DNA from 3 places in the Cellulosimicrobium protaetiae genome. Region 1 is predicted to be linked to each of the others. Evidence: predicted binding sites of a transcription regulator. Region 1 holds the regulator's gene; each other region holds the start of a gene.
The links. Region 1 encodes HrcA, which represses chaperone genes, less so after heat shock. Its sites were predicted from a motif close to TTNGCACTCGNNNNNNNCGAGTGCNAA; they were not measured.

Region 1 (10,121 bases):
GCAGCCCCGACTGGGTGCCACCGGGCAGGTCGACCTGCGTCGCGTCGCCCGTGATGACCATGCGCGACCCGAACCCGAGGCGCGTGAGGAACATCTTCATCTGCTCGGTCGTCGTGTTCTGCGCCTCGTCGAGGATGATGAACGAGTCGTTCAGGCTCCTGCCGCGCATGAAGGCCAGCGGAGCGACCTCGATCGTGCCCGCCTCGATGAGCTTGGGGATCGAGTCCGGGTCGATCATGTCGTGCAGCGCGTCGTACAGCGGGCGCAGGTACGGGTCGATCTTCTCGGTGAGCGAACCGGGCAGGAACCCGAGCCGCTCCCCCGCCTCGACGGCGGGGCGCGTGAGGATGATCCGGTTGACCTGCTTCGACTGCAGCGCCTGGACGGCCTTGGCCATCGCGAGGTACGTCTTGCCGGTACCGGCGGGCCCGATGCCGAACGTGATGGTGCTCGCGTCGATCGCCTCGACGTAGCGCTTCTGCCCGACCGTCTTCGGCCGGATCGTGCGGCCGCGGCTCGACAGGATGTTGAGCGTCAGCACCTCGGCCGGTCGCGACGCCGTCGCGGCCGTGAGCATCGCGATCGAGCGCGACACGACGTCGGCCGTGAGCTGCGTGCCGGCCTCCACGACCTCGACGAGCTCGTCGAGCAGGCGCGAGGCGAGCGCGACGTCCCCCGGAGGCCCGGAGACCGCGATCTCGTTGCCGCGCACGTGCACGTCGACCGAGGGGAAACCGGACTCGACGGCCCGGAGCACGGAGTCACGGCTGCCGAGGAGCGCCACCATCGGCACGTGGGTCGGGATGACGATGCGGTGCTCGACCCGGTGCGGCTGGGGGTCGGGTTCTCGGGGCAGGTCTCGGGAGAGAGAGGTCATGAGCCGGCTTGCGCCGCTGCGCTCCTTCGGTCGGGCGGTGGGGCCGGGGCCGCCACGGCCCCGCAGATCGCCTCCATCGTACCGAGCGCGCCCGGGCCCCACACGTCCTTTCGCGCAGGGCTCAGGCGGGCGTCCAGCCGAGCTCGGCACCCGCGATGACGTGGCCGTGCACGTGGAACACGCTCTGCCCGGCGCGCGGCCCGGAGTTGAAGATGAGCCGGAACTGCCCGTCGGCCTGCTCGCCCGCGACCTCGTCGGCGAGCGCGACGACGTCCGCGAGCAGCGCCGGGTCGGCCGCGGCGAGCTGGGCGATGTCGCCGTGGTGGTCGCGCGGCACGACGAGCACGTGCACGGGCGCCTGCGGGTTGATGTCACGGAACGCGATCGCGCGCTCGCTCGTCGCGACGACGTCGGCGGGCAGCCCGCCCGCGACGATGCGGCAGAAGAGGCAGTCCGGTTCCGTGCGCGGTGCGGTGCTCGTCATGCGCCCGAGGGTAGTCCAGGCCCGCCCGCCACGCCCCAGCGGCCGAGCCGCTCGGCGAGCAGCGCGACGGCGACTGGTCCCGCGGTCGACGTGCGCAGCACGTGCGGGCCCAGCCGGGCAGCGACGGCCCCGGCCGCGGCGAGGTCGGCGACCTCACGCTCGGAGATCCCGCCCTCGGGGCCGACGACGACCAGCACCTCGGGTGCCGCGCCACCTTCCGTGGTCACGCCGTCGGGCAGCGCGACGTCGGCGAGCGGCGACGCGGCCTCCTCGTGGAGCACGATCGCCTGGCCGCCGGCCGCGACGACGTCGGCCACCCGTGCCGCGAGGCCGCGGGAGTCGAGCGCCACCTCGACGTGCGGCAGCCGCGCGCGCCGCGCCTGCTTCGTCGCGGTGCGGACGGTCGCGAGCCAGCGCGCCCGCGACTTCGCGGCGCGCTCGCCGCGCCACACGACGACGGAGCGCTCCGCCTGCCACGGCACGACGACGTCCACGCCGATCTCCGTCGCCGCCTCGATCGCCATCTCGTCGCGGTCGCCCTTGGCGAGCGCCTGCACGAGCGTCACGACGACGGCGGGAGCGGGCTCGCGGTCGACCTCCTGGACGAGCAGGATCACGCGGCCCGCCTCGACCTGCTCGACGACGCACCGCAGGCGCAGCCCGTCCCCGTCCACGACGTCGACCCGCTCCCCCGTCCCGCGACGCTGGACGACGCCCGCGTGGCGCCCCTCCGCCCCGTCGAGGACGTAGCGGTCGCCCGGCCCGACGGCGTCGAGCCCGGTCTCGGCGAGGAACACCGGAGCACTCATGCGCGGCCCGCTCAGCGACCGGAGAGCTTGTCGCGCAGGCGCGAGAACACGCCCGGGTGCGCGGCGGACAGGCGCGGCTCGGGCCGCTCCTCGCCGCGCAGCGTCGCAAGCGAGCGCAGGAGCTGCTCCTGCTCCTCGTCGAGCTCGCGCGGCACCTGGACCTCGATGTGCACGTTGAGGTCGCCGCGACCGCTGCCGTGCAGGTGCCCCACGCCGAGGTTCTTGAGGGTGACGATCTGGCCCGGCTGCGTGCCCGGGCGCAGGTCGATCTCCTGCGCGCCGTCGAGCGTCTCGAGCTCGAGCACCGTGCCGAGCGCGGCCGCGGTCATGGGCACCTGGAGCGTGCAGTGCAGGTCGTCGCCGCGGCGCACGAACGTGTCGTGGTTGCGCTCGCGGATCTCGACGTAGAGGTCGCCCGCGGGGCCGCCGGCCGGGCCGACCTCGCCCTGCGCGGTGAGCTTGATCCGCGTGCCGGTGTCGACGCCCGCGGGGACGTTGACGGTGATGCTGCGGCGGCTGCGCACGCGGCCCTCGCCGGAGCACTCCGCGCACGGCTCGGGGATGACGGTGCCGAAACCCTGGCACGCGGCGCACGGGGCGCTCGTCATGACCTGGCCGAGGAACGAGCGCGCGACGCGTTGGACCGTGCCGCGGCCGTGGCAGACGTCGCACGTGCGCGGCGAGGTGCCCGGGCGGCAGCACGACCCGCCGCACGTCCCGCACACGACGGCCGTGTCGACCTGGAGCTCGCGCTGCGCACCGAACGTCGCCTCGGACAGGTCGATGTCGAGCCGCACGAGCGCGTCCTGCCCGCGACGGGCGCGCGGGATCGGACCCTGCTGCGCCTGCCCGCCGCCGAAGAACGTCTCGAAGATGTCCTGGAAGCCGAAGCCTCCGCCCATGGGGCCGCTGCCGCCGCCGGGCGCGCTCGGGTCGACGCCGAGGTCGTACTGCTGACGCTTCTCGGGGTTGGAGAGCACCTCGTACGCGCGCGCGACGTCCTTGAAGCGGTCCCCCGCCTCCTCGCCGGCGACGTCGGGGTGCAGCTCGCGCGCGAGCTTGCGGTACGCCTTCTTGATCTGGTCCTGGCTGGCGTCACGGGCCACGCCGAGGATCTCGTAGTAGTCGCTCACGCGTCACTCTCTGCTGGTGCGGGTGGTGAGGCCGGCGCCGGGCCGGTCGGGGAAGAGGCTGGTGGGTGCGTCGGGCGCCCGTGGAGGCGGACCGTCGCGGGCAGGGCGAGCGCGGCGCGGCTCACGTGCCGAGCGCCCGGGACAGGTAGCGCGCGACGGCACGCACCGCCGCGATCGTGCCGGGGTAGTCCATGCGGGTCGGGCCGATCGAGCCGACCAGCGCGACAGTGTCCCCGTCGTTACCGTAACCGGTCGTCACGACGGAGGTGTCGACGAGGCCCTCGAGCTGGGTCTCGTGACCGATCCGCACGCTCACGCCCGACTCCGCGGCCATCTCGGTGAGGAGGCCGAGCAGCACGACCTGCTCCTCGAGCGCCTCGAGCACCGGGCGCAGCGCGTGCTCGAACCGCATGCCCGCGCGGGCGAGGTTCGCGGTGCCCGCGAGCACGAGGCGCTCCTCGCTCTCCTCGGCGAGCGTCTGGGCGACGAGGTCGCCGACGGCCCGCACGAGCGGGGCGTCGTCGGGGTGGAAGCTCTCGGTCACGGCGGCGAGGCCCGACGCGAGGTCGGTGAGCCGCTTGCCCGCGGCCGCGGCGTTGAGCCGCGCACGCACCTCGACGAGCGTGCCCTCGTCGGGCACGCTCCCGACCTCGAGAGTGCGCTGCTCGACGCGCCCGGTGTCGGTGATGATCACGACGAGCAGGCGCGACTCCCCGACCGGGACGAGCTCGAGGTGGCGCAGCCCCGACCGGCTCAGGGACGGGTACTGCACGACCGCGACCTGACCCGTGAGCTGCGCGAGCAGGCGACCGGCGCGTGCGATGACGTCGTCGAGGTCGACCCCCTCGGACAGGAACGTCTCGATGGCGCGCTTCTCGGGCGCCGACAACGGCTTCACGCCCGAGAGGCGGTCGACGAAGAGGCGGTAGCCCTTGTCGGTCGGGATCCGCCCGGCGGACGTGTGCGGCTGCGCGATGAGCCCGGCGTCCTCGAGCGCGGCCATGTCGTTGCGGATCGTCGCGGGCGACACGCCGAGGCTGTGCCGCTCGGTGAGCACGCGCGACCCCACGGGCTCGCGCGTGAGGACGTAGTCCTCGACGATCGCCCGCAGCACCTCGAGCCGGCGCTCCTCGCTCACGTCCACCTCCCGCGTGCCGCACCGTGCCGCCCGGGCGGGCGGGCGGGCGTCGGCACTCTCGACCTCCGAGTGCCAATCCTACGCGTCCGCGCGGCCCGCCCCGCGGTCCTCCGCTCGTCGCGAACGCAGGTCCACGAGCCCGACGACGAGCGCGAGCGCGACGAGCGTTATCGTCACGAGCAGCGCGCGCCCCGTCGCGTGCGCCGCCGAGTCACCGCTCGCCAGTCCGCCGTAGTACACGGACAGCACGACCGAGATCCCGACCGCCGACCCGATGCGCTGGCCGAGCTGGAGCATGCTCCCCGCGACCCCCGCGCGGCTCACGGGGACCTCGGACAGCGTGAGGGTCTGGTTCGGCGCGATGACCGTGCCGCTGCCCGCTCCGGCGATGAGCAGCGCGCCCGCGAGCGCCGGCCCGACGGCGCCGGGGTCGTCCCCGAGCAGCCGCACCACGGCGTCGGCCGCGACCACCCCGACGAGGACGAGGAGCACGCCGCCCACGACGAGCTGGCGGCCCCAGCGCGCGACCCAACGGCCCGAGAACCACGCCGACACCCCGGACGCGACGGCGAACGGCGTGCCGACGAGCCCGGCCTGGAGCGGCGTGTAGCCGAGCTCGTCCTGGAGGTAGAGCGTCACCACGAGGAAGATCCCGGTGAACCCCGCGAAGTACGCGAGGCCGAGCAGCGCGCCGTTGCGGAACGACCCGAGCCCGACGACCTGCGGGTCGAGCACGGCCTCTCCCGTGCGCCGCTGGTACCGACGCTCCCAGAGGACGGCGGCGAGCCCCGCCGCGGCGGCCGCGACGAGCCACCACCACCGCGACGCGTCGTCGCCCTGGCCCGTCGTCGTGACGAACGGCATCATCACGCCGAGCGTCGCGGCGCCCAGCAGCCCCAGCCCGACGAGGTCCAGGCGCCGTCGCCGCCCTCCTCCGGGCGCACGGGGTGGTGGGCCCGGCACGAGCCGCCACGCGAACGGCAGCAGGACGGCCACGACCGGGATGTTCACGAGGAACACCCACCGCCACCCGGCCGCGGACCCGGCCGCCGCGATGATGAGGCCGCCGAGCAGCGGGCCGAGCGCCGTCGAGACGCCGATCGTCGCGCCGAACATGCCGAACGCCCGGCCGCGCTCGAACCCGGAGAACAGCTGCTGGATGAGCCCGACGACCTGCGGGTTGAGGATGCCCGCGCTCACGCCCTGCAGCAGGCGCGCGACGCCCAGCCACGTGTCGGTCGGCGCGAGCCCGCACGCGAGGCTCATGAGGGCGAAGCCCACCAGCCCGGCGATGAACAGGGATCGCCGGGCGCCCGCGTCGCCGAGGCGGCCTGCCGGGACGAGCGCAAGGCCGAACGCGAGCGTGTACCCGGCGACGACGAGCTGGAGCTCCGTCGGGCCCGCGTCGAGAGACGACTCGATCGACGGGAGCGCGACGTTGACGATCGAGACGTCGAGCGTCGTGATGAAGCCGACCGCGAGGCAGACGGGCAGCACGCGCCAGCGGTTCGGGTCCGGCTCCGCGCTCTGCTGGCTCACCGGTCCGTCGTACCACCCGCGCCCGGTTCCGCGCGCGTCGGGAGCCGCAGCCGATACCGCGCGCAGCCACCCTGTACTGACCTAGGGTGACGCCGTGTCCTTCGACCGCTACGGCTCCGACGTCCTCGGCGGCACGCCCGCCCCCGCCCACCACCGCGTGCGACCGGTGTCCCGACCGCAGGCGGCGGAACGGGGTCTCGTCGTCGAGGAGGTGCAGACCGGCTGGGTCGGCGCCGTCGTCCGGGTCGAGAAGTCGGGCGGCATGCACGTCGTCGTGCTCGAGGACCGTTCCGGCCGCACGCGGACCTTCCCGCTCGGGCCCGGGTTCTGGGTCGACGGCGAGCCCGTCGAGCTCACGCCGCCCGTCACCTCGCGGGCCCCCGCCGCCCCGACGCGGACCGCGTCCGGCTCGCGGGCCGTCGTCGGGCAGCGTGCCCGGGTGGCCCGCGGCAGCCGCATCTGGGTGGAGGGCAAGCACGACGCCGAGCTCGTCGAGAAGGTGTGGGGTGACGACCTGCGGGTCGAGGGCGTCGTCGTCGAGCCCCTGCACGGTGTCGACGACCTGGCGGCGGCGCTCGCGGACTTCGGCCCGACGCCGCAACGCCGCGTGGGCGTGCTCGTGGACCACCTGGTCCCCGGGAGCAAGGAGCGACGCATCGCGGACGAGGCGCTGCGCCGCTCCCCCGCGGGCACCGTGCTCGTGCTCGGTCACCCGTACGTCGACGTGTGGCAGGCCGTGAAGCCCGCGCGCGTCGGCCTCGATCGCTGGCCCGTGATCGAGCGGGGCACCGAGTGGAAGCGCGGCATCCTGCGCGAGCTCGGCTGGCCCGCGGACACCGCCGAGGACGTGGGCCGCGCGTGGCAGCGCATCCTCGGCACGGTGCGCTCCTACGCCGACCTCGAGCCCTCGCTGCTCGGCCGCGTCGAGGAGCTCATCGACTTCGTGACGGCACCCTGACCGGACCGTCCGGGTCAGGGCAGCACCGCGACCGCCTCGACCTCGACCAGCAGGTCGGGCTCGCCGAGGGCTGCGACGCCCACGAGGGTGATGGGACGGACGAGGTCGAGGTCCAGGCGTTGCGCCGCGCGCACCGCGCCCTCGACGAGCTGCGCCATCTTGGGCGGTTCCCAGTCCACGACGTAGACCGTCAGCCTGGCGACGTCGGCGAACGACCCGCCGGCGGCGACGACCGCAGCGTGCACGTTGACGTAGGCCTGCTCGGTCTGGGCGACCAGGTCGCCGTCCCCGACGGGGTTGCCCTCGGCGTCGCGCGCCACCTGCCCCGAGACGAACACGAGCCGGGAGCCCTCCGCGACCGACAGCTGGGCGTAGCCCTCGGGCTGCGGCAGGGCGGGTGGGTTGATCAGTCGGACGGACATGGCGGACCTCCTCGATTCTGTATCGCTGCTATTTTATAGCGCCGATATAGAATGGTCCAGTGGTCCGTCCTCCTCGCCCCGAAGTCCGCGGTCTGCTGATCGACCGCGCCGCCGGCATGCTGGCCCGCCGCGAGCCCGTCACCCTGCGCGGCGTCGTCGCCGGGACCGGGGTCTCGACCATGGCCGTCTACACGTACTTCGACGGCATGCCGGGCCTTCTCGGCGCCGTGCGCCAGGAAGGGTTCACCCGGCTCGCCGCACGCCTGGGCACGCTCTCCGCGACCGACGACCCGGTCGGCGACGCTGCCGCCGCCGGGGCGGCCTACGCCGCCTCGGCCCGGGAGATCCCCGAGCTGTACTCGCTGATGTTCGACGGCTCGCTGCCGCTGCCCGACTCCGGGGCGGCGGACGCCACGCTCGGTCACCTCGTCGGGGCCGTGCGTCGTGCGGTGGCCTCCGGTCGCTTCGACGACGACGTCGACGTCCTCGGGTTCGCGCACGAGCTGTGGATGCTGGGCCACGGTGCGTGCATGCTGCTCGTCACCCGGGTGCTCTCGTTCGAGCAGGTCGAGCCCGTCGTGACGTCGGGGCTCGTGCACCTCTACCGGGCTGCGGGGGACGATGCCCGCAGCGCCGCCCGGTCCGTGGAGCGGGGCTGGGCGAGGGGGCTCGGCACGGATCTCTGAGAGGCGTCGCGCCGGGGCGTAGCCGGCACGACGCCTCCGGGTCAGACGGCCGGGACGCCCCCGGTGAGGCGGCGGTACGCGAAGCCCACCGCGACGTAGCTCAGCGGGATCGTGACGAAGAGCCCGAGGCCGCACGGGATCGCGCCGAGGATGTTGATGCCGACGAGGGCGAGCAGGAGCAGGAACACCTGCCCGAAGTTCTTGGCCACGAGGGAGAAGCTCGTCCGGATCGCCGTGATCGCGTCGACGCCCTGGTCGAGCGCGACGTAGTAGACGAACGCGGAGAAGAGCAGCACCGCGAGGCCGGGCAGGATGCACAGCACGAGGCCGACGCCCGTGAGGATGCCGACGATCAGCGCCGCGAGCAGCACGTTGACGACGTTGCCGATCCGGAAGAACGCCGCGACGTCGGGCCGGCGCCCGTCCACCTCGTGGAGCGCACCGCGCGTGAAGAACGCGGTGATGAGGTAGCCGATGACCGTGCCGACGATCCCGAGCAGGATGCTCGTGAACGTGATGCCGCTGACGGCGGCGAAGTTCGTGTCCGTGAAGTCGTACTGGTCCTGGAACTGGTCGAACCCGCCCGTGATCCAGCTCCACGCGACGTTCACCGCGATGAAGATGAGCGCGACGAGGATCCACGGCCCGAGGTTCGAGGTGACCTTGCGCCAGCCGTAGGAGATCGCCTCACCCACCGCGAACGCGGGACCGGTGTACCCGGGCTGGGCGCCGTAGCCACCGGCCGCGACCGGGTACGAGCCGGGCGGCGGAGGGTAGGAGCCGGACGGGGGCGGGTACGCGCCCGACGGCGGCGCCGTCGGGCCCGGTGCCGTGGGGTCGCCCGGCGCACCCGCGGGAGCGCCGTACGCACCGGGCGCGCCGTACGCGGGCGGGCCCGACGGCGGAGCGGCAGGCTCTTGCGGTGCGCCCCACGCAGGCGGGCCCGACGGCGGAGCGGCCGGGTCCTGCGGCGCCGCGCCGCCCGGGCCGTACGGCGAGGCCGGCGGGACGTCCGCGTCAGGGGTCGACGCCGGCGGACCGGCGGGCTGGTCGGGGACCGGGCCGGTCGGCGGTTCCGTGGGCTGCTGCGGGGTCCCGGAACCGTCCCCCGGCGTCGGCTCGTCCTCGCGGGGCGGCTGACCGCCCGGGTTCGTGGGGTCCGTCATCGTGCACCTCGTTCCTCGTCGTCACGTGCTGCGGGCAGCACGCGTCCTCGACGTGCTCGGTCCTATCCTGGCTGTTCAGGGGCCTGCCCGCGCGGGGAGGCGCACCGTCCCCGGGCTCAGACGGGCTGTTCGTCGTTGAGGCGGCGGTACACGTACGCCGTCGCGATCTGCGCGACGGGCAGCGCCACGAGGAGGCCCACGTAGCACAGGAGCGTCCCGACGAGCTGCGCGAGGTAGACGCCGAGGAACAGCAGCACGACGGTGCCGAGGTTCCTGCTGACGACCGTGAAGCTCGCCTTGAAGGCGTCGAACACCCCGAGCTTCTTGTCGATGACGTAGAACAGCGTGAACTGGGCGAAGAACACGAAGACGATCGGCCCCACGAACGTGATCGCGAGCACGCCGGTCGCGAGGCCGACGAGCAGCGCCACGAGGATCACGTTCCCGAGGTTCGGGTACCGGAAGAAGTCCGCGTACTCGAGCTTCTTGCCCCGCGTGACGAGGAGCGACACGTTGACGACGGCAGCCTGGACGAGGAAGCCGAGCACCACGACGATCGCGATGAAGGCGAACAGCCCGAACCCGAACGCGAAGCCGCCCGCCGTGCTGACGGCGCCCGTCTCCGGGTCCACGGTCGTCGTCGCCGTCCCGACGAGGATCGCCCAGAAGGCGATCGACAGCCCCGCGAAGACGGCCACGTACGTGAGGACGCCGCCGATGATGACTCCGGCGTTCTGCGTGAACCTGTTCCAGCCGTAGGAGAACGCGTCCTGGACCTGGATCGGCTGGCCGGGGTAGCCCGGCTGCCCGTACGGCGCGGCGGGCGGCGGGTAGCCGCCCGGCTGGCCCGCGGAGGGCGGCTGCCCCGGCGGCGGTCCGCCGTACGGCGGCTGCCCGGGCGGCTGCTGG
Region 2 (10,121 bases), 890 kb from region 1:
GGCGGGCAGGACCTCTTCGTGCACTTCAGCGCGATCCAGACCGACGGTTACCGCACGCTCGACGAGGGCCAGGAGGTCGAGTTCGAGCTCGGCCAGGGCACGAAGGGCCCGCAGGCCGAGCAGGTGCGGCCCCTCTGACACCGCACGCGAGGGTCGCGTGACGGAGAACCTCGACGCCGTCGTCGTCGGTTCAGGCCCCAACGGGCTGGCCGCCGCCGTGACCCTCGCACGTGCCGGTCTTGCCGTGCGCGTCCTCGAGGCGCAGCCCACGATCGGCGGCGGCTCGCGCACGCTCGACCTCGGTCTCGCGGACGGGGTCGTGCACGACCTCTGCTCGGCCGTGCACCCGATGGCGTGGGCGTCGCCGTTCTTCGAGGCGTTCGACCTGGGTGCGCGCGGCGTGGAGCTGCTCGTGCCCGAGGTGTCGTACGCGCAGCCGCTCGACGGCGGCCGTGCGGGCATCGCGTTCCACGACCTCGACCGCACGGTGGAGCGTCTGGGTGTTGACGGCGACGCCTGGCGCAGCCTGCTCGGCCCGCTCGCCGACGGCTGGCGCGACGTCGTCGCGCTCGCCCTGGGTGACAAGCGCTCGGTCCCCGGGCGCACGCTGACGCCCGGTGGCGCCGCCGTCGCCGCACGGTTCGGTGCGGCCGTCCTCGAGCAGGGCAGTGCGGCTTGGGGCCGGCGCTTCCGGACCGAGGAGGGGGGTGCGCTCCTCACGGGCGTCGCGGCGCACGCGATCTCGCGCCTGCCCTCGCCGGCCGCCGCGGGGACGGCGCTCCTGCTCGCGTCGCTCGGCCACGCCCCGGGCGGCTGGCCGCTTCCTCGCGGCGGGTCGGGCGCGATCGTCGGGGCTCTCCTGGACGACCTGCGGGCGCACGGCGGCGAGGTCGTCACGGGTCACCGCGTCAGCGCGCTCGCCGACCTGCCACGGGCCCGGGCGTACGTGTTCGACACGGCTCCCGGCGTCGTCGCGGACGTGTTCGGCGACCGGCTGTCGCCCCGCACGGAGTGGGCCCTGCGGCGGTTCCGGCACGGCGACGCGGCCGCGAAGGTCGACCTCGTGCTCTCCGGGCCGGTCCCGTGGACGGACCCCGAGGTGGGGCGTGCCGGGACGGTGCACGTCGGCGGGACGCGGGCCGAGATGGCGCGCGCGGAGGCGGACGTCGCGGCCGGCCGCCACGCGGCGCGGCCGATGGTCCTCGCGAGCGACCCGACCGTCGTCGACCCCGCGCGCGAGGTGAACGGCCTGCGGCCGCTGTGGACCTACGCGCACGTGCCTGCGGGCTCGACGCGCGACGTGACCGAGGACGTCCTCGGTCAGCTCGAACGGTTCGCCCCGGGGGTCCGGGACCTCGTCGTCGCGTCCCGCTGCGTGCCCGCCGCGGAGATGGCGGCGCACGACGAGAGCTACGTGGGCGGCGACATCGCGGGCGGTGCCGTGAGCATGTGGCAGATGGTCGCGCGCCCGACGCCCCGGCTCGACCCGTACGCGGTCGGGCTGGAAGGCGTGTACCTGTGCTCGGCGTCCACGCCGCCTGGTCCGGGCGTGCACGGGCTCGGCGGCTGGAACGCCGCGCGGCGCGTGCTGCGCCGCGAGTTCGACGTGCGGGAGGAGCCGAGCCTGGCACCGACGCCGAACCTCGCTCCGCGCAGGTAGGCCCCCGGAACTGCTCCGGCGGACCCCGGTTCTCCTGCGGCGGACCAGGGTTCTCCCTCGTGATGCCAGGGTTCTCCCTCGGCGAGTCCTGGCGCTATCTCGCGGTGTCGAGCTCCGCGAGGGCGAGGACGACGAGGGCGGAGCTCCAGGAGAGCGGCGCGACGGCTGCGGGGGAGCCGTCCGCGAGGACCTTCTCCGGGATCGCGCCGGACGCGGTGCGGTGGTCGTCGACCCAGCGGAGCCACTCCCGGGCGTCGGCACGGTCCTCCGGGTCCGACGACGACGCGGCGGTGAGCGCGTAGAGCGTCGTCTGCGGCGTCCAGGAGATGCCGTCCTCGCGCCAGCCCGCGCCGGGCGCGAGACCGCCCGCCGGGCGCAGCATCTCGGTGACCGACGCGCGCCACGCCGCGTCCGCGCCCGCGAGCGGTTCGGGCTGGAACGGCGGCAGCACGAACGCGGTCGACGCGTCGCGCGCGCCGCCGGTCACGTGGCGCGGGTAGCCCTGCGACCCGAACGACCGCTCGACCGCCATGCGCAGCCGCGCGGCGGCGAGCGTCGCGTCGGTCGCCCGGTCGGTCTCGCCCACGGCGGCGTAGACGTCGGCGGCCCCCTCGAGCCCGGCGAGGAGGGGTCCGGCGGTCCCGAGCGTGAGCGCCGTGGGCTCGACCTCCCAGTAGTCGCTCGACGGCGGGGGAAGCGGGTCCTCGCCGTCGACGAGCGAGAGCGCGTGGTCGGCCGCGGCGTCGACGAGGGGCCGCAGCTCGGCGGCGACCTCGCGGCGCTCGCCGACGGGCGTCTCCTCGAGCACGACGTCGGCTGCCCACAGGACCCAGCCGACGCCGTCGGACTGGAGGCCGCGGTCGTCGGGCACGCCCGAGCCGTCGGGCAGGTAGCGCGCGTGGAACGACCCGTCGTCCTCCTGGACGCGGGCGAGGAAGCCGAGGACGTCCCGCGCGTCGTCGACGTGACCGGTGCGCGCGAACGCCGCGGCGGTGAACGACGCGTCGCGCGGCCACACGTAGCGCCACTTGGGCGACGCGGCGGCGAGCGCGGCGCCGTCGTCGAGGGTCAGGGCGCGCAGGTCGAGCAGCGCGGCCTCGCCGAGGGCTGCGAACGGACCGTCAGCGCCGGGGACGACGCCGGACGCGAGCCACGCGCGCGAGGCGGCGGCGGCGTCCTGCGCCCGGGCGGGGTCGAGGAGCGCCGACGCGTCGAGCCGGGTCCCGGCGACCTGTGCGAGCCGGTCCGCCTCGCCGTCGGCGGGGTCGACGCCGTCGGCGACCGTGAACGGGGAGAGCGTCGCGGGGTCGAGCACACGGCTGCCGTCGAGGTACGTCGCCGCGGCGCCGGGGGCGAGGCGCAGGAGCGCGGTGCCGCCGTCGGGGGCGGTCGTGACGGCGACGCCGTCCTGGTACAGGTCGATGTGCTCGCCCGTGGGGGCTGCGACGGCGGTCGCGGCGGTGAGGCCGAGGGCAGGGACCAGCACGAAGCCGGCCAGGGCTGCTGCGAGGCGCCACGACGGTGTTGCGCGGATCACACCGCGCATCCTAAGGGGAGCGGGCGGCACGGCGGGTTTCGCCCGTCGCGATACGAGGGAGAGCCCTGACGGGCTGTCTTGCACTCGCACCGTGCGAGTGCCAATAATGGCGTTAGCACTCTCGTCATGAGAGTGACAGAAGTGACCAGCGCAGGCAGCCGCTCACCGCGGGTGCGGCGCACAACACCAGGTCGACAGGTGAGGCCCGCCCCGGCGGCGTGACATGAACGCCGCCCGTCGCGGGCCGTCCGTCGCGGGCGCCGGCCGACCGCCACACGCCACCAGCGGAGGATCATTCCCCATGGCCAAGATCATCGCCTTCGACGAGGAGGCTCGTCGGAGCATGGAGCGAGGGCTCAACATCCTCGCCGACACCGTCAAGGTCACCCTCGGCCCCAAGGGCCGCAACGTCGTGCTCGACAAGAAGTGGGGCGCGCCGACCATCACGAACGACGGCGTCTCCATCGCCAAGGAGATCGAGCTCGAGGACCCGTACGAGAAGATCGGTGCCGAGCTCGTCAAGGAGGTCGCCAAGAAGACCGACGACGTCGCGGGTGACGGCACCACAACCGCCACCGTGCTCGCCCAGGCGCTCGTGCGCGAGGGCCTGCGCGTCGTCGCGGCCGGCGCCAACCCGATCGCCGTCAAGCGCGGCATCGAGAAGGCCGTCGACGCGGTGACCGAGCAGCTGCTCAACGCCGCCAAGGAGATCGAGACCAAGGAGGAGATCGCCGCCACGGCCGCCATCTCCGCCGGCGACCCCGCGATCGGCGAGCTCATCGCCGAGGCCCTCGACAAGGTGGGCAAGGAGGGCGTCATCACGGTCGAGGAGTCGAACACGTTCGGCCTCGAGCTCGAGCTCACCGAGGGCATGCGCTTCGACAAGGGCTTCCTCGCGCGCTACTTCGAGACGGACCCCGAGCGCCAGGAGGCCGTGCTCGAGGACCCGTACGTCCTCATCGTCGAGTCCAAGATCGCGAACGTGAAGGACCTGCTCCCGGTCCTCGACCAGGTCATGAAGGCCGGCCGCTCGCTCCTCATCATCGCCGAGGACGTCGAGGGCGAGGCGCTCGCGACCCTGGTGCTCAACAAGATCCGTGGCACGTTCAAGTCCGTCGCCGTCAAGGCCCCGGGCTTCGGCGACCGCCGCAAGGCCATGCTCCAGGACATCGCGATCCTCACCGGCGGCCAGGTCATCACCGAGACGGTGGGCCTCAAGCTCGAGAACGCGACGCTGGACCTGCTCGGCCAGGCGCGCAAGGTCGTCGTCACCAAGGACGAGACCACGATCGTCGAGGGTGCGGGCGACGCCGACCTGATCCAGGGTCGCGTCAACCAGATCCGTGGCGAGATCGAGAAGTCGGACTCCGACTACGACCGCGAGAAGCTCCAGGAGCGCCTCGCGAAGCTCGCCGGCGGCGTGGCCGTCATCAAGGCGGGTGCCGCGACGGAGGTCGAGCTCAAGGAGCGCAAGCACCGCATCGAGGACGCCGTGCGCAACGCGAAGGCGGCCGTCGAGGAGGGCATCGTCGCCGGTGGTGGCGTCGCGCTCATCCAGGCCGGTGCCGTGGCGTTCGAGAAGCTCGAGCTCGAGGGCGACGAGGCGACCGGTGCGCAGATCGTGCGCGCCGCGATCGACGCCCCGCTCAAGCAGATCGCCGTCAACGCGGGCCTCGAGGGTGGCGTCGTCGCGGAGAAGGTGCGCAACCTCCCGTCCGGCCAGGGCCTCAACGCCGCGACCGGTGTGTACGAGGACCTCCTCGCCGCCGGCGTGAACGACCCGGTCAAGGTCACGCGTTCCGCGCTGCAGAACGCCGCCTCGATCGCGGCGCTCTTCCTCACGACCGAGGCCGTCGTCGCCGACAAGCCGGAGAAGGCCGCCCCCGCGGGCGACCCGACCGGTGGCATGGGTGGCATGGACTTCTGATCCACGCCTGACCCTCTCCCGGTCTGTCCGGGAGGTCGCAGGACATCGAAGGCCGTCGGCCGGGTTCGCCCGGTCGGCGGCCTTCGTCGTGCCCGGGACCGCACCGGTACACGGACGTATAACGCGGTGTATACACGCCCGAAACGAACGCGCGGCAGGATCGCCGTCATGCACCTGACGCCCGCGGACACCGAGAAGCTGCTGCTCGCCGTCGCGGGCATGGTCGCGCGCGACCGGCGCGAGCGGGGCGTGCTGCTCAACTACCCCGAGACGGTCGCGCTGCTCACCACGTGGGTGATCGAGCGGGCCCGCGAGGGGGCGGGCGTCGAGGAGCTCATGGTCTCGGGGCGCGAGGTGCTCGGCCGCGACGAGGTCATGGACGGCGTCGCGGAGATGCTGCCGGACGTCCAGGTCGAGGCGACGTTCCCCGACGGGCGCAAGCTCGTCACCATCCACCAGCCGATCGCCTGAGCCGGACCGGTCCGGCGCGCGCACGAGGCTCAGCGAGAGCGAGGCGAGACATGGCAGGCATCAGCACGAGCGGCCCCGGCGCGGTCCGGCTCAAGCGCGGCACCGAGGACGTGCCCGTGGTCCTCAACGCCGACCGCACGGACGACGAGCGCGTGACGCTGGTCGTGACGAACACGGGGGACCGCCCGGTCCAGATCGGCTCGCACCTCCACCTGCCCGACGCCAACGCCGCGCTCTCGTTCGACCGCGCCGCCGCGCACGGGTTCCGGCTCGACGTCCCCTCCGGCACGTCGCGCCGCTTCGAGCCGGGCGCGTCCGCCGAGGTCGAGGCCGTCGCCCTGCGCGGTCGACGGCGAGTGCCCGGCCTCCAGCGCGGCAAGCCCGACGGCGGGGCGCTGGACCGCGCGACCGAGCCTGCTGAGCCCGGGGTCGCTCCCCAGGATCCGGCGGACGTGGGGAGAGACCCCGGGTTCGGCGCACGGAGCACGACGACACCCGAGGAGGGCTGACGCATGGTCGCGATCTCGCGCGAGCGCTACGTCGCGCTCTACGGCCCGACGACGGGCGACCAGGTGCGCCTCGGCGACACCGACCTGTGGATCGAGGTCGAGGAGGACCGCACGTTCGGCGGCGAGGAGGTCGTCTTCGGCGGTGGTAAGTCGATCCGCGAGTCGATGGCGCAGGGGTCGACGACCCGCGCCGAGGGCGCGCTCGACACGGTGGTCACGAACGCCGTCGTGCTGGACTGGTGGGGGATCGTCAAGGCGGACGTCGGGATCCGGGACGGACGGATCGTCGCGCTCGGGCGCGCGGGCAACCCCGACGTCGCGGACGGCGTCCACCCCGACCTGCACATCGGGCCGAGCACGGACGTCGTGAGCGGGGAGGGCAAGATCCTCACCGCGGGTGGCATCGACTCGCACGTGCACCTCATCTCGCCGTCGCAGGTCGTGGAGGCGCTGGCCACGGGCATCACGACCGTCGCGGGCGGCGGCACCGGGCCGAGCGAGGGCACCAAGGCCACGACGGTCACGCCCGGCGCGTGGCACCTCGAGGCGATCCACCGCTCGCTCGACCGGCTCCCGGTGAACGTCCTGCTGCTCGGCAAGGGCAACACCGTGAGCGCGGAGGGCCTGCGCGAGCAGGCCATGGCGGGGGCGGGCGGCTACAAGGTCCACGAGGACTGGGGCTCGACGCCGGCCGCGATCGACGCGGCCCTGAAGGCCGCCGAGGACTGGGGGCTGCAGGTCGCGCTGCACTCGGACTCGCTCAACGAGGCCGGGTTCGTCGAGTCGACGCTGCGCGCGATCGGCGGCCGCTCGATCCACGCGTTCCACGCCGAGGGCGCGGGCGGCGGGCACGCGCCGGACATCCTCACCGTCGCGAGCCACCCGAACGTCATCCCCGGCTCGACCAACCCGACGCTCCCGCACACCGTGAACACCGTCGCCGAGCACCTCGACATGCTCATGGTGTGCCACCACCTCAACCCGCAGGTCGCGGAGGACCTCGCGTTCGCCGAGTCGCGCATCCGCGGCACGACCATCGCCGCCGAGGACGTCCTGCACGACCTCGGCGCCATGTCGATCACGTCGTCCGACGCGCAGGCCATGGGCCGCATCGGCGAGGTGGTCACGCGCACGTGGCAGGTCGCGCACGTCATGAAGGCGCGGCGCGGCGCGAGCCCCGGTGGCGCGCGCGGCCCCGAGCTCCCTGCCGACAACCTGCGGGCCCGCCGTTACGTCGCGAAGTACACGATCAACCCGGCCGTCGCGCACGGGATCGACGCGTACGTCGGGTCGGTCGAGCCGGGAAAGGTCGCGGACCTCGTGCTGTGGGAGCCGAAGTTCTTCGGGGTCCGGCCGAGCGTCGTCATGAAGGGCGGCGCGCTCGTGTGGGGCGCGCTGGGCGACCCGAACGCGTCCATCCCGTCGCCGCAGCCCGTGCTCATGCGGCCCGCGCTCGCCGACGCGATCGGCGCCGACGTGTCCATGTCGTTCGTCTCGCCCGCCGCGCTCGACGACGGTCTGGAGGAGCGGCTCGGGCTCGCCCGACAGCTCCTCCCCGTCGCGGACACGCGCGGCGTCGGCAAGGCGCAGATGAAGAACAACGACTACCTGCCGCAGATCGACATCGACCCGGAGTCCTTCGCGATCGAGGTCGACGGCGAGCTCGTCGTCCCCGCGCCCGCCGACCGGCTGCCGCTCGCGCAGCTCTACTCGCTGTTCTGAGCCATGAGCGAGACGCCCGAGGTCGACGGGGAGGGGCGCGCGGAGCTCATGCTCGCGCTGCTCGCCGACGCGCGCCTGCCCACCGGCGGGCACACGCAGTCCGCGGGCCTCGAACCCGCGCTGCGAGCGGGCATGCCCGCGGCGCGCGTGCCCGACTACGTGCGCGCGCGCCTCGCCACGGTCACGCGCGTCGAGGCGGCCACGGCGGTCGTCGCGCGGCACGTCGCGCTCGCGGCCGGTCCCGTGCCCGACGGCGCGGGGTGGCCTCCCGCGGGTGGCGCGCCGTCCGCGGTGCGTGACGGCGTGACGCCCGGCGGCGTGGTGTCCGCGGCGCACGACCTCGCCGACACGTGGCTCGCCTGGACGGCCCGGACACCGTCGCCCGCGCTGCGCGAGACGTCGCAGCGGCTGGGGCGCGGTTCTCTGCGGCTGCTGCGCCGCCTGTGGGCAGGGCATCCCGCGGTCGCCGCGCTGGACGAGGCGGCGGTGCTCGTCGCCGACGCGCGCCGCGCCGACGCGCGCCGCGCCGACGGGTCACCCGACCCGGGCGCGGGCACCACGTCGTCCGAGCGAGCGCCGTCGGGCACCGGACCAGGTCCGGGTGGCCGGGCGGTGGCCGGCCGCCGGGGGCCGCAGCCTCCGCGACCGGTCGTGCTCGGCGTGACCGCCGCGTGCGCAGGGCTGTCCGCGCTCCAGGTCGCGCGTCTCGTCGGGTACGAGGACGTGCAGACCGTCGCAGCGGCGACGCTCAAGCTCGAGCCCGTCGACCCGGTCGTCGCGACGGGCTGGGTCGTGGCCGCTCATCCGGCGATCGACGCGCTCGCCCACGACGTCGCCGACCTGACCGACCCCCGCGCGATCCCCGCGCACGGCGCACCGCTCGTCGAGCAGTGGGCCGAGATCCACGCCCGCACCACCGAGAGGCTGTTCAGTGCCTGACACCCTGCCTGACCACCAGGCCACCCAGAACCCCACCCGCTCCCTGCGCCTCGGCGTCGCGGGACCCGTCGGCACGGGCAAGAGCTCGCTCATCGCGCTCCTGTGCCGCGAGCTGTCCGGCGTCCTGCAGCTCGGCGTCATCACCAACGACATCTACACCGACGAGGACGCGCGGTTCCTGCGCTCCGCGGGCGTGCTCGACCCCGAGCGCATCCGCGCCGTCGAGACGGGCGCGTGCCCCCACACCGCGATCCGCGACGACGTGACCGCCAACCTGCTCGCCGTCGAAGACCTCGAGGAGGACTTCGCGCCGCTCGACGTCGTGCTCGTCGAGTCGGGCGGCGACAACCTCACGGCGACGTTCTCCCCGGCGCTGGTCGACGCGCAGATCTTCGTGCTCGACGTCGCGGGTGGCGGCGACGTCGCGCGCAAGGGTGGGCCGGGCATCGCCCGGGCCGACCTGCTCGTCGTCAACAAGACCGACCTCGCGCCGTACGTGGGCGTCGACGTGCCGCGGATGGTCCTCGACGCGACCGCCGCGCGCGACGGAGCCCCGGTGCTCGCCCTCTCGCGCCTCGACCGCGAGTCGATCGACGCGCTCACCACGTGGGTGCAGACCCTGCTCGTCGCGCACCGAGCGGGTGCGCACGTGCCGCAGGACCCCGGTCCGATGGCGCCGCACTTCCACGCGGACGAGGAGGGCAACGGGTTCCTCCACACGCACGACGAGGGCGACGGGTCGCACGACCACCCGCACGACCACCCGCACGGTGACGTGCCCGCGGAGCCTGCGGCCGCCGTCGGGCGCGACTGACCCAGGACGACGCAGAGGACGAGGGCGAGGACGACGGAGGCGCTGGTGGACGACCTGACGCGCGTCGGCGCGTACCGGGAGGCGGGCCGCGTGCGGTGCGACCTGCGGCCCGGCGCGCTGTCCCCGCGCGTGCTGTCCACGGGTCGCCGCACGGCCCGGGTCGCGCTCGTCGCGACGCGCGCGCTGCTCCTCGGCGGCGACCACGTGCGCATCGAGGTGCACGTGGGGGAGGGCGTCGAGCTCGAGCTCGTCGAGGTGTCGGGCACGGTCGCGTACGCGGGGCGCGGCCGGTCGGCGTCGTGGGACGTGGAGGTGCGGGTCGACGCCGGAGCGCTCCTCGTGTGGGACGCGCTGCCGTTCGTCGTCGCGGACGGGGCCGACGTCGAGCGCACCACGCGCGTGTCGCTCGCCGACGGCGGGACACAGGGTGATCGGGGCGTCGCGCTGCTGCGCGAGACGCTCGTCCTGGGCCGCACGGGCGAGGTGGGCGGCCGGCTGCGGTCGCGCACGCGCGTCGACCTGTCGGGACCTGTCGCCCCGCG
Region 3 (10,121 bases), 1.0 Mb from region 1:
ACGGCCAGGTGCCCGGCGAGCTCGCGCCCAAGCTCGCGCTCGCCGCGGCCTGCGAGCTGAGCGGCGAGCCCGACATCGCCGAGTCGCTCTACGTGATCTGCGCGCGCACCGACGCCAACTACACGGCACCCGCCGCGTTCGGCCTCATGCGCGTCCGTGAGGCGCGGGGCGACCTCGACGGTGCGCTGCACGCGCTCGACCTCGTCGGCCCGACCCGCGGGTCGTACGTCGAGTCCCGCACGCTGCGCGCGCACCTGCTCGCCGAGTCGGGGCGCGGCCTGCCCGCGCTCGCGGACGCGATGGCGAGCGTCGCCACGGTGTCGATCGCGCCGCGCGAGCGCGCGGAGCTCTCCGTCGGCGTGCTGCGCTCCGCGCTCGAGACGGTCACGCGGTCCGGGCCCGAGCCGACGACCCGGATCGCGGGCGTACCCGCCGACGAGCCGGCGCTGCGCGACGCGCTCGAGGGCGCGTACCGCGAGCTCGCGTCGCTCACGGACTCGCGCGACGAGCGCATCACGCTCGTCGACCGGGCGAACGAGGTGCGGCGGTGGACGGTCCGATGAGCGACACCCCGTCACCCACCGTGGACGGAGCCGTCACGGAGCCCGTCAAGGAACCCGTCACAGTGCCCGCCACCGTTCCCGCCGAGGTGCCCGCCCTCCTCTCGTGCCCCGCGTGCAGCGAGCCGTCGCCCGAGGGGGCGAGGTTCTGCGAGGCGTGCGGCACCCCGCTCGCGACGATCCCGCCGGCCGGGAGCGCGGCGGAGCGAGGTCCCGACGGCCCGGGCGACGAGCCCGCGCCGTCGCACGTCCCTCCGGGGCACGCCTCGAGGGCCGGCACGGCCCCGGACGGTGCCGTACCAGGACCGGGCACCGGCGTCCGTCCGTGCGTGCGCTGCGGGGGGCCTGTCGCCGAGGACGGGTACTGCAGCGAGTGCGGCGAGCCCGCGGCCTCGGAGCGCGACCACTGGGCCGAGCGTCCCGCGACCTGGGTCGCCGGCGTGTGCGACCGCGGCGTGCGGCACTCCCGCAACGAGGACGCGATGGCGCTCGCCGCGAGCGCGTCGGCGACCGCGGACCGCGCGTTCGCGGCGCTCGTCGTGTGCGACGGCGTCTCCTCCGCGCCCGACTCCGACGTCGCGAGCCTCGCGGCCGCGCGGGCGGCGCGCGACGTGCTCGCCGCGGGCGCCCCGGAGGGGACCTCCCCCGTCGTCGGCGAGCCGACGGCACGTGTCGCCGCCTGGTCGGCGCTCGTCGGGGACGCCTCCCGCGCCGCGCAGGACGCGATCCTGGCGACCGTCGGCGCGATGGCCGACCGCGAGAACCCGCCGTCGTGCACGTTCGTCGCGGCCGTGGTCGACGGCCCGCTCGTCGTCACGGGCTGGGTGGGCGACTCGCGCGCCTACTGGATCCCGGACGAGGGCGAGGCGCAGCAGCTCAGCGTCGACGACTCGTGGGCGCAGGAGATGATGGCCCAGGGCATCCCGCGCGCCCAGTCGGAGAGCTCTCCGCAGGCGCACGCGATCACGCGCTGGCTCGGCCCCGACGCCCCGGACCCCGTCGCCCGGACGGCCGCGACCTTCCCCGACCGCGACGGCTGGGTCCTGGTCTGCTCGGACGGCCTGTGGAACTACTGCTCCCCCGCGGCGGACCTCGCCGTGCTGCTCCACGACACCCGGCGGCGCGTCGGCGACGACCCGCAGACGCTGGCCGGTGCGCTCGTGGACTGGGCGAACGCCCAGGGTGGGCGCGACAACATCACGGCGACGCTCGCCCGGTTCGACCGGTCGTCGGCCACCGCACCCGCGGAGCTCGACCCGGACCTCGAGACGACGATCCCGCGGAGCTGACGCACGCGGCCCGACGCCGTCTCCCCCGCCACGCACGACCCGCACACGACCCGATAGCCTGCACGAACACCCGCACCACCGAAGGAGCCCCCATGGCCGAGTTCGCCGCCGAGGTCTACCAGAACGAGTTCCTGTCCGAGGGCGCCACGGACGTCCACGCGATCGTCACCGTGACGTGCACGGGGGCCGGGAGCGCGGGGAGCGTCGGCGGTGCGGGCGGCGTCGCCGAGATCATCATGGTCGACACGTCCGGGTCGATGTCGGGCCGCAACATGGAGGCCGCGAAGCACGCCGCGCAGGTCGCCGTCGACCAGATCCTCGACGGAACGTGGTTCGCGATCGTCGGCGGCAGCCACGTCGCGAACCGCGTCTTCCCCTACCCCAACGCGCGCATGGCGATGGTCCAGATGGAGCCGGGCGCCCGTGCCGAGGCGAGGCGCGCGATCTCGATGCTCACGCCCGGCGGCGGCACGGCGATGAGCACGTGGCTGCGCCTCGCCGACCAGCTCTTCGCGACGGTCCCGCAGGCGGCGCAGCGGCACGCGATCCTCCTCACCGACGGCAAGAACGAGTCGGAGCCGCGGGCGAACCTCTCCGCCGCGGTCCGCGACGTCACCGGGCACTTCCAGTGCGACGCTCGCGGCGTCGGGTCCCGCTGGCAGGTCGACGAGCTGCGCGAGATCTCGACCGCGCTGCTCGGCACGGTAGGCCTCATCGCGGACCCGAATGAGATCGCCGCCGACTTCGAGACGCTCATGCGGGCGTCCATGGCGCGCGGCGTCGCCTCCGCGGACCTGCGCGTGTGGGCCCCGCAGGGCTCGCAGGTGCTGTTCGTGCGCCAGGTCGCTCCCACGGTCGAGGACCTGACGAACCGCCGTGCCGACGTCAACCCGCTCACGGGCTCCTACCCGACCGGCTCGTGGGGCGACGAGTCGCGCGACTACCACGTCGCGGTCCGCGTCGCGTCGAAGCCGGTCGGCTCCGAGCAGCTCGCGGCGCGCGTCCAGCTCGCGGTGAACGGGGAGGTCGTCTCCTCCGGCCTCGTCAAGGCCAAGTGGTCGGACGACGAGTCGCTCACCACGCGCATCAACCCCGAGGTCGCGCACTACACGGGCCAGACCGAGCTCGCCGCCGCGATCCAGGAGGGCCTGGCGGCCAAGGCCTCGGGTGACGAGGCGACGGCGACCGTCAAGCTCGGGCGCGCCGTGCAGCTCGCGCAGCAGACCGGCAACGACGAGGCGACGTCCCGCCTGCGCAAGGTCGTCGACATCGACAACGAGGAACAGGGGACGGTGCGCCTCAAGCGCAACACCTCGACCCTCGACGAGATGGCGCTCGACACCGCCTCGACGAAGACGACCCGGGTCCGCCGGTGAGCGCCGTCGTCTGCCCCAACGGGCACCCGTCGGAGTCGACCGACTACTGCGACGTGTGCGGCGAACCGATCGGCGCCGCGTCAACGCCCGTCGCGTCCGCGCCGAGCGGCTCGACTCCCGCGCCGGGCGGCGCCCCCGCCGCGCCCGCGACGACATGCCCGAACTGCGGGTCGCCGGCACCCGGCGGCGCGCTGTTCTGCGAGAACTGCGGCTACGACTTCACGACGGGCGCCCTGCCCGACCCGGTCGACCCGCCGTCCGCGCTCTCCCTCGACCCGCCGTCGCGCCCGACGCCGCCCGCACCGGCGGCACCCGTGGCGGGCACGGCCTCGGGGGCCACCCCGCCCCCGCTGCCGGCCTCCGCCGCGACCGCGGCGTCGTCGTCGACCCCGCCCCCGCGGCCCACGCCGGCCGCGCCCACCGCCCCCGAGGCAGGCGCGGCGGGCGAGCCCGCCGTCCCGGGCGAGCCCGCGACGTCGGGCACCCACCTGCCGACGCCCCCGGTCCCGGGACCGGACCAGTGGGTCGTCGAGATCTGGATCGACCCCGACTGGTACACGGCGCAGCAGCCCGAGGACCCGATGCCCTCGGCGGGCCTGCCCGGCCTCGTCGTGCTGCGCGAGCGCAGCGTGCTCGTCGGGCGCCCGTCGGTGTCGCGGGGTATCCACCCGCAGGTCGACTGCGGCGCGGACACCGGCGTCTCGCGTCGGCACTGCCAGCTCAGCACGGACGGCCAGCGGTGGTGGGTCGAGGACCTGCAGTCGTCGAACGGGACCTACGTGAGCCCCGCGGGCGAACCGCTGCCGACGGACCCGATCCCCGCCGGGCAGCGACGGGAGCTGTCCGACGGGGACCGGATCTACCTCGGCGCCTGGACGCGGCTCGTCGTCCGCCAGGCGCTCCCGGGCGAGGTCTGAGCGGGGCTCAGCCCTCGCTCGCCCGAGGCTCGGCCTCGGCCGTGAGCTGCGTCGCCGCACCGCTGCCCGCACGGTGCGCGACCTCGATCCGGCGGGGCCGGGCCTCCTCCGCGACGGGGATGGTCAGCGACAGCACCCCGTCCTCGTAGGACGCCGAGATCTTGTCGAGCGCGAGCCCGCGCCCCACCGTGAGCTGGCGCGCGTAGGTCCCCGAAGGCCGTTCGCGCGCGAGCCACTGGACGTCGGGGTCGGTCCGCGGGCTGCGCTCGGCGCGGACCGTCAGCGTCCGGTCCTCGACGGACACGTCGATCGTCCCCGGGTCGACCCCGGGAAGGTCCATCGTGAGGACGTAGTGGTCCCCCGCCCGGAACAGGTCGAGCGGCATACCACCCGACGCCGACGCGGCGGTCGCGCGTGCCCCGGACGCGAGCTGGCCGACCAGCCGATCCATCGCGTCGAAGGTGGTCGTGAACGGGTCGGTCATCGCAGCCACACCTCTCACCTCCCTCGTCGGTCGGTCCCGGACCGTCCGGGACCGGTCGGTGCTCCCGCGAGGTAGGCACCTCACGGGCGGCTACACGACTGTTCTAGCACTCTCCCCCGGGGAGTGCCAAGAGGTCGTCGCGAATCCCGGCCGAGGCCATCGGGAAGCACGTTTGTCGGCTTCCTCGGGTTCCGCCACCCGTCGGCGCGATCCTGTTGGGGGAACCCTCCAACCGCTTGTGCGATTCGTGCACGCGACGCCACCGCGGTCGTCCGCGCCCTCGTCGTCGCGCACCACCGCGAGTCGGGAGAGTGGACGTGGCCACGACGGGTCGAGCACCGACCCGCCACGACGACGCAGGGAGCGCCATGACCGACGCATCGACCGGGACGACCGCCGGGACGCCCCGGACCGCCACGACGACCCCCGCCCCGGCGGCCGGGACCCGCGGACCGCTCGCCCTCGACGCAGGCGACGCGGCGCGCGTCGCGACGTTCGCGGCCCTGATCGCGGCGCTCGGGATGCCGGGCTCGGTCGCGCTGTTCGGGAACGCCGTCCCGATCACGCTCCAGACGCTCGGCGTGATGCTCGCCGGCACGATCCTCGGGGCGTGGCGTGGCGCGCTCGCCGTCGCGACGTTCCTCGCGCTCGCGGCGGCAGGGCTCCCCGTCCTCGCGGGCGGGCGCGGCGGCCTCGGCGCGTTCGTCGGGCCGTCCGCGGGCTACCTCGTCGGCTTCCTCGCCGGGGCGGCGGTCGTGGGCTGGCTCGTGGACCGGCTGCGCCGGGTGACGTTCGGCGGCGTGCTCGTCGCGTGCGTCGTGGGCGGGATCGCGGTCGTCTACGCGTTCGGCGTGCCGGTCCAGTCGCTCGTCACGGGCGTGCCGCTCGCGACCACCGCGCAACTCTCGCTCGCGTTCCTCCCGGGCGACGTCCTCAAGGCGCTGGCCGCCGCGGCGATCACGGTCGGCGTCGTGCGGGCCTACCCGGCCGCGCGCCGGACGGGCCGCCCCGCGGCCGCCGACCGCACCGCCTCCTGACACCTGCGAGAGTGTCCGCGTGCCCGTCGCCCCCCAGGTCCTGACACACGCCGCCGACCCGGCCCTGCGCGGGCGCCCCGCCCTGCGCACGCCCGAGCGGTCGCGCACGTACGCCGCGCTCGCCGCGGACGTCCGTGCGGGGGCGACGCACCTCGCGGCGACCGGCACGCGTCCCGGCGACCTCGTCGCCGTGTCCCTGCCCGACCCGCTGGACCTGCTGACCGCGGTGCTGGCCGCGGACCACCTCGGGGCCACGCCGCTCGTGTGCGACGCGGCGTGGCCGCGGGCCCACCGCGCCGAGGTCCTGCGCACGCTCGCGCCCCGCACGTTCGTCGAGGTGCCGCTGCCGCGCGGGACCGGCGCCGTCCCCGACCTCGTGCCGGGGCCCGCCCCGCAGGGGGGTGCGGGCCCCGGCACGGGCCACGCGGCCGCCCCGGACGACCTCGCGTGGGCGGGCTTCTCCTCGGGCAGCACGGGCCGGCCGCGCGCGGTCGTGCGCACGCGCGCGTCGTGGGCGGGGTCGTTCGACGACGTCACGCGGCTCCTGCGCCTGCGGCCCACCGACACGGTGCTCGTCCCGGGCCCGCTCGCCTCGTCGCTCTACTGCTTCGCTGCCGTGCACACCCTCGCCGTCGGCGCGTGCGCCTACCTCACGCGCACCCCCGCGGCCACGACCTCCGCGCTCGCGACGAGCGACGTCGTGCACCTCGTGCCGCAGGTCCTCGACGACGTGCTCGACGCCGTCGCCGCGGGAGCGCCGTCCCGGCTGCGGCACGCGGTCGTCGGCGGCGCGTCGCTCCCCCCGGAGGCGCGGTCGCGCGCCGCGGCGCTCGGCGTCGACGTGCTCGCGTACTACGGCGCGGTCGAGCTCTCCTTCGTCGCCTACGACCCCGACGGGTCGGGGCTGCGCGCGTTCCCGGGCGTCGACCTCGCCGTGCGGCCGCTGCCGCAGGCGAGCGTCGGCGAGGTCTGGGTCCGCTCGCCCTGGGTCTCGCGGGGCTACCTCGCGCGCGCCACCGGCCCGCTGCGGCGCGACGGCGCGTGGAGCACCGTCGGCGACCTCGCCGACCCCCTCCCCGAGCGATCGACCCGAGCCGAGTCCGGCGCCGCCCCGGGCGCGACGGCTCGGGGCGGCCTCGTGCTGCGCGGGCGCGGGGACGGCGCGATCCTCACGGGCGGCGCGACCGTCGTGCCCGAGGACGTCGAGGTCGTGCTGCGTGCCGTGCCCGGGGTGCGGGACGTCGTCGTGCTGGGGACCGCGCACCGCCGACTCGGCGCGGTCGTGAGCGCGGTCGTGGAGTGCGACGAGCGCCCCGGCCTGCGCGCCCACCTCGAGCGCGTCGCGCGCGCCGCGCTCGCCCCGGCCCAGCGGCCGCGGCGCTGGTACGGCACGCGCGCCCTGCCCCGGACGCCGTCGGGCAAGCCCGCGCGCGGGGCAGTCAGCGAGGCGCTGCGCGGGACGGACCTCGCGCGGTCGGGCCTGGAGCCGTTGCGATGAGCCCGGCCCGGGCGGCGCGCGACGACGTGCCCGTCGTCGTCGCGGCACGCCGCACCTGGATCGGGACGGCCGGTCACGGGCACCGGTCGCTGTCCGAGGTCGATCTCGCGGCCGGGGCGCTCGGCGCGGCCCTGGCCGACGCGCGGTCCCTGGGCGTCGAGGACGCCGTCGCGGACGTCGTGCTGGGCTGCTGCGCCGGGCCCGGCGGGAACGTCGCCCGGGTCGCGGCGCTCGCCGCCGGGCTGGACGTCTCCGTGCCCGGGCTCACCGTCGACCGGCAGTGCGCGTCCGGTCTCGCGGCGGTGCTGCTCGCCGCCCAGCAGGTCCGGGCGGGCGAGGCGCGCCTGGTCCTCGCGGGCGGGACCGAGAGCGCGTCGAGCGCACCTACCCGCGCCCACCGCACGACGTGGGGCGACGTGCCCTACGCGCGGGCGGCGTTCGCGCCCACCCCGTGGGCGGACCCCGGCATGGGCGCCGCCGCCGACGAGCTCGCCCGCCGCCGCGGGGTGACCCGGGAGCGTCAGGAGGCGTACGCGCTGCGCAGCCACGCGCGGGCGCTCGCGGCCCACGCGGGCGGCCGGTTCGCGGCCGAGACGGTCCGCGTCGGCGCGCCGGGGACGACGCTCGCGCGCGACGAGCGGGCACGTCGCCTCGACCCCGCCGTGCTCCCCCGGCTCTCGCCCGCGTTCACGCCCCGCGGCACCGTCACGGCGGCCACCGCGAGCCCCGTGAGCGACGGCGCGGCAGCGGTCGTGGTCGTGCCCGAGGCGGTGCGACGTGACGTCGGCGTCCCGGGCCTGCGCGTGCTCGCGTCGGCGACCGTCGGGTGCGACCCGGCGCTGCCCGGCTGGGGCCCGGTCCCCGCGGTCCGCGCAGCGCTCGACCGTGCGGGTGCGCGGCTGGACGACGTCACGGCGGTCGAGGTCGTCGAGGCGTTCGCCGCGCAGGTCCTCGCGGTGACGGACGCGCTCGGCCTCGACCCGCTCGACGACCCCGGCGACGACGCGCGGGTCTGCGCCGACGGCGGCGCGCTCGCGCTCGGGCACCCGTGGGGCGCGAGCGGCGCGGTGTCGGTCGTGCGGTTGTTCTCCCGGCTCGTGCGTGCGGGCGCGCCCGCGGGGACGCTCGGTCTCGCGACGGCCGCCGTCGGGGGCGGGCTCGGCGTCGCCGCCGTCCTGGAGGTCGTCCGGTGATCGCGCGAGCCCGAGCCCGGCTGCGGCGACGAGGCTCCGGCGGAGGTGCCCCGACCGCCCCGGAGCACGGGTCCGGCACGGTCCTCGCGACGGCTGGCCCGAGCACGCCCGACCACGGGTCCGGCGGGCCCGGCTGCACGGTCCGGCTCGAGGACGTGCACGTGCGCCTCGGCGAGCGCGACGTGCTGCGCGGGGTCGACCTCGAGCTGACCGAGCGGCGCGTGGGGGTGGTCGGGGCCAACGGCTCCGGCAAGAGCACGCTCGCGCGGCTGCTCAACGGCCTCGTCGTCCCGACGTCCGGCCGCGTCCTGGTGGACGACCTCGACACCCGCCGCGACGGCGCCGCGGTCCGGCGCCGCGTCGGCTTCGTCTTCACGGACCCCGACGCCCAGATCGTCATGCCGACCGTCGCCGAGGACGTCGCGTACTCGCTGCGTCGCGTCCCCGCGGCGGAGCGCGACGGCCGCGTGCGGGCCGCGCTCGCCGAGCGCGGGCTGTCGGGCCACGCCGACCACCCCGCGCACCTGCTCTCGGGCGGGCAGAAGCAGCTCCTCGCGCTCACGTCCGTGCTCGCCGCCGGTCCGCGCCTCGTCGTCGCCGACGAGCCGACGACGCTCCTCGACCTGCGCAACACGCGACGGTTCGCCGCGGAGCTCGCGACCCTCCCCCAGCAGGTCGTGCTCGTCTCGCACGACCTGTCGCTCATGGGCGCGATGGACCGCGTGCTCGTGGTCGACGGCGGGCGGGTCGTCGCCGACGACGCCCCGGGGCCGGCGGTCGCGCACTACCGGCGCCTCGTCGACGAGGCGCCGTCGTGACACCGGGGACGTACCGGCCGGGGACGTCGGTGCTGCACCGCGCGCCCGCCGGGGCGAAGCTCGGGGGGCTCGCGGTGGCGTCGGCCGTCGTGCTCCTGGTGTCGTCGCCGGTGGGGGTGGGCGCGCTGGTCCTCGTCGTCGGTGCGCTCTACGCGGTCGCGGGCGTCGGGTGGCGCGCGGCGTGGGCGCAGGTGCGGCCCCTGCGCCTCGTCGTGCCCGTGCTCCTCACCGTCCAGTGGCTCGCCCTCGGGCCGGTCCCGGCGGTCGTGCTCACGACCCGGCTCCTCGCGCTCGTCGCGCTCGCCGGGCTCGTGCTGCTGACGACCCGGACGTCCGCCGTCCTCGCGGCGATCGAGCGCTTCCTGCGTCCGCTGGGACGGGTGGGCGTCGACGTCGACCGGGCCGCCCTCGTGCTGTCGCTCGCCGTGCGCTGCGTCCCCGTCGTCGCCGCGCTCGCGCAGCGCGTGCGGGACGCGTGCCGCGCCCGGGGCCGCGAGCGCGACGTCCGCGCCTACGCCGTCCCGCTCGTCGTCGGTGCGCTGCGCCAGGCCGACGCGCTCGGCGACGCCCTGCGCGCCCGCGGCCTCGACGACTGACGACGTCCTACCTCGGCGGGGTGGTGGCGCGGTGGCCGCGGAGGGAGACGACCGTGGCCGCGAGGATGCCGACCACCGTCACGACGAGGAGCAGGCGGTAGTCGACCGCTCCGACGAGGGCCGCGCCGACCACGGTCAGCACGAGCTGCGGGACGTTGACCAGCAGCAGGCTCGCGGCGGCGACGCGACCCTGGAGCTCCGGAGGGGTGCGGAGCTGGCGCTCGGTGACGAAGCCGACGATGGACCACGTCGCACCGAGCCCGACCGCGCCGAGCCCGAGGACGATCGCCACGACGCTCGTCCCCGTCGCGGGGACGATGCCGAGCGCGAGCACGAGCAGCCCCAGGGCGACG

Region 2: the regulator HrcA is predicted to act here: its motif matches at 3,275-3,301, upstream of groL (chaperonin GroEL).
Region 3: the regulator HrcA is predicted to act here: its motif matches at 4,730-4,756, upstream of FIC82_RS14440 (Hsp20/alpha crystallin family protein).

The regions. Positions count from the first base shown of each region.
Region 1 covers NZ_CP052757.1:2,312,699-2,322,819, reverse strand. Annotated here, with positions in the region: gene FIC82_RS09755 (PhoH family protein) at 1-877, opposite strand, end outside; gene FIC82_RS09750 (HIT domain-containing protein) at 999-1,361, opposite strand; gene FIC82_RS09745 (16S rRNA (uracil(1498)-N(3))-methyltransferase) at 1,358-2,170, opposite strand; gene dnaJ (molecular chaperone DnaJ) at 2,182-3,303, opposite strand; gene hrcA (heat-inducible transcriptional repressor HrcA) at 3,425-4,441, opposite strand; gene FIC82_RS09730 (MFS transporter) at 4,520-5,980, opposite strand; gene FIC82_RS09725 (DUF3097 domain-containing protein) at 6,075-6,938, shown strand; gene FIC82_RS09720 (RidA family protein) at 6,953-7,360, opposite strand; gene FIC82_RS09715 (TetR/AcrR family transcriptional regulator) at 7,420-8,046, shown strand; gene FIC82_RS09710 (DUF2189 domain-containing protein) at 8,088-9,212, opposite strand; gene FIC82_RS09705 (DUF2189 domain-containing protein) at 9,329-10,121, opposite strand, start outside.
Region 2 covers NZ_CP052757.1:1,418,800-1,428,920, forward strand. Annotated here, with positions in the region: gene FIC82_RS06115 (cold-shock protein) at 1-138, shown strand, start outside; gene FIC82_RS06120 (phytoene desaturase family protein) at 158-1,660, shown strand; gene FIC82_RS06125 (glycoside hydrolase family 15 protein) at 1,755-3,206, opposite strand; gene groL (chaperonin GroEL) at 3,499-5,124, shown strand; gene FIC82_RS06135 (urease subunit gamma) at 5,293-5,595, shown strand; gene ureB (urease subunit beta) at 5,646-6,104, shown strand; gene FIC82_RS06145 (urease subunit alpha) at 6,108-7,826, shown strand; gene FIC82_RS06150 (urease accessory UreF family protein) at 7,830-8,765, shown strand; gene ureG (urease accessory protein UreG) at 8,758-9,579, shown strand; gene FIC82_RS06160 (urease accessory protein UreD) at 9,625-10,121, shown strand, end outside.
Region 3 covers NZ_CP052757.1:3,355,599-3,365,719, forward strand. Annotated here, with positions in the region: gene FIC82_RS14420 (serine/threonine-protein kinase) at 1-563, shown strand, start outside; gene FIC82_RS14425 (PP2C family protein-serine/threonine phosphatase) at 560-1,849, shown strand; gene FIC82_RS14430 (VWA domain-containing protein) at 1,942-3,225, shown strand; gene FIC82_RS14435 (FHA domain-containing protein) at 3,222-4,142, shown strand; gene FIC82_RS14440 (Hsp20/alpha crystallin family protein) at 4,150-4,635, opposite strand; gene FIC82_RS14445 (biotin transporter BioY) at 4,995-5,663, shown strand; gene FIC82_RS14450 (class I adenylate-forming enzyme family protein) at 5,683-7,161, shown strand; gene FIC82_RS14455 (thiolase family protein) at 7,158-8,354, shown strand; gene FIC82_RS14460 (energy-coupling factor ABC transporter ATP-binding protein) at 8,510-9,172, shown strand; gene FIC82_RS14465 (energy-coupling factor transporter transmembrane component T family protein) at 9,169-9,768, shown strand; gene FIC82_RS14470 (MFS transporter) at 9,776-10,121, opposite strand, start outside.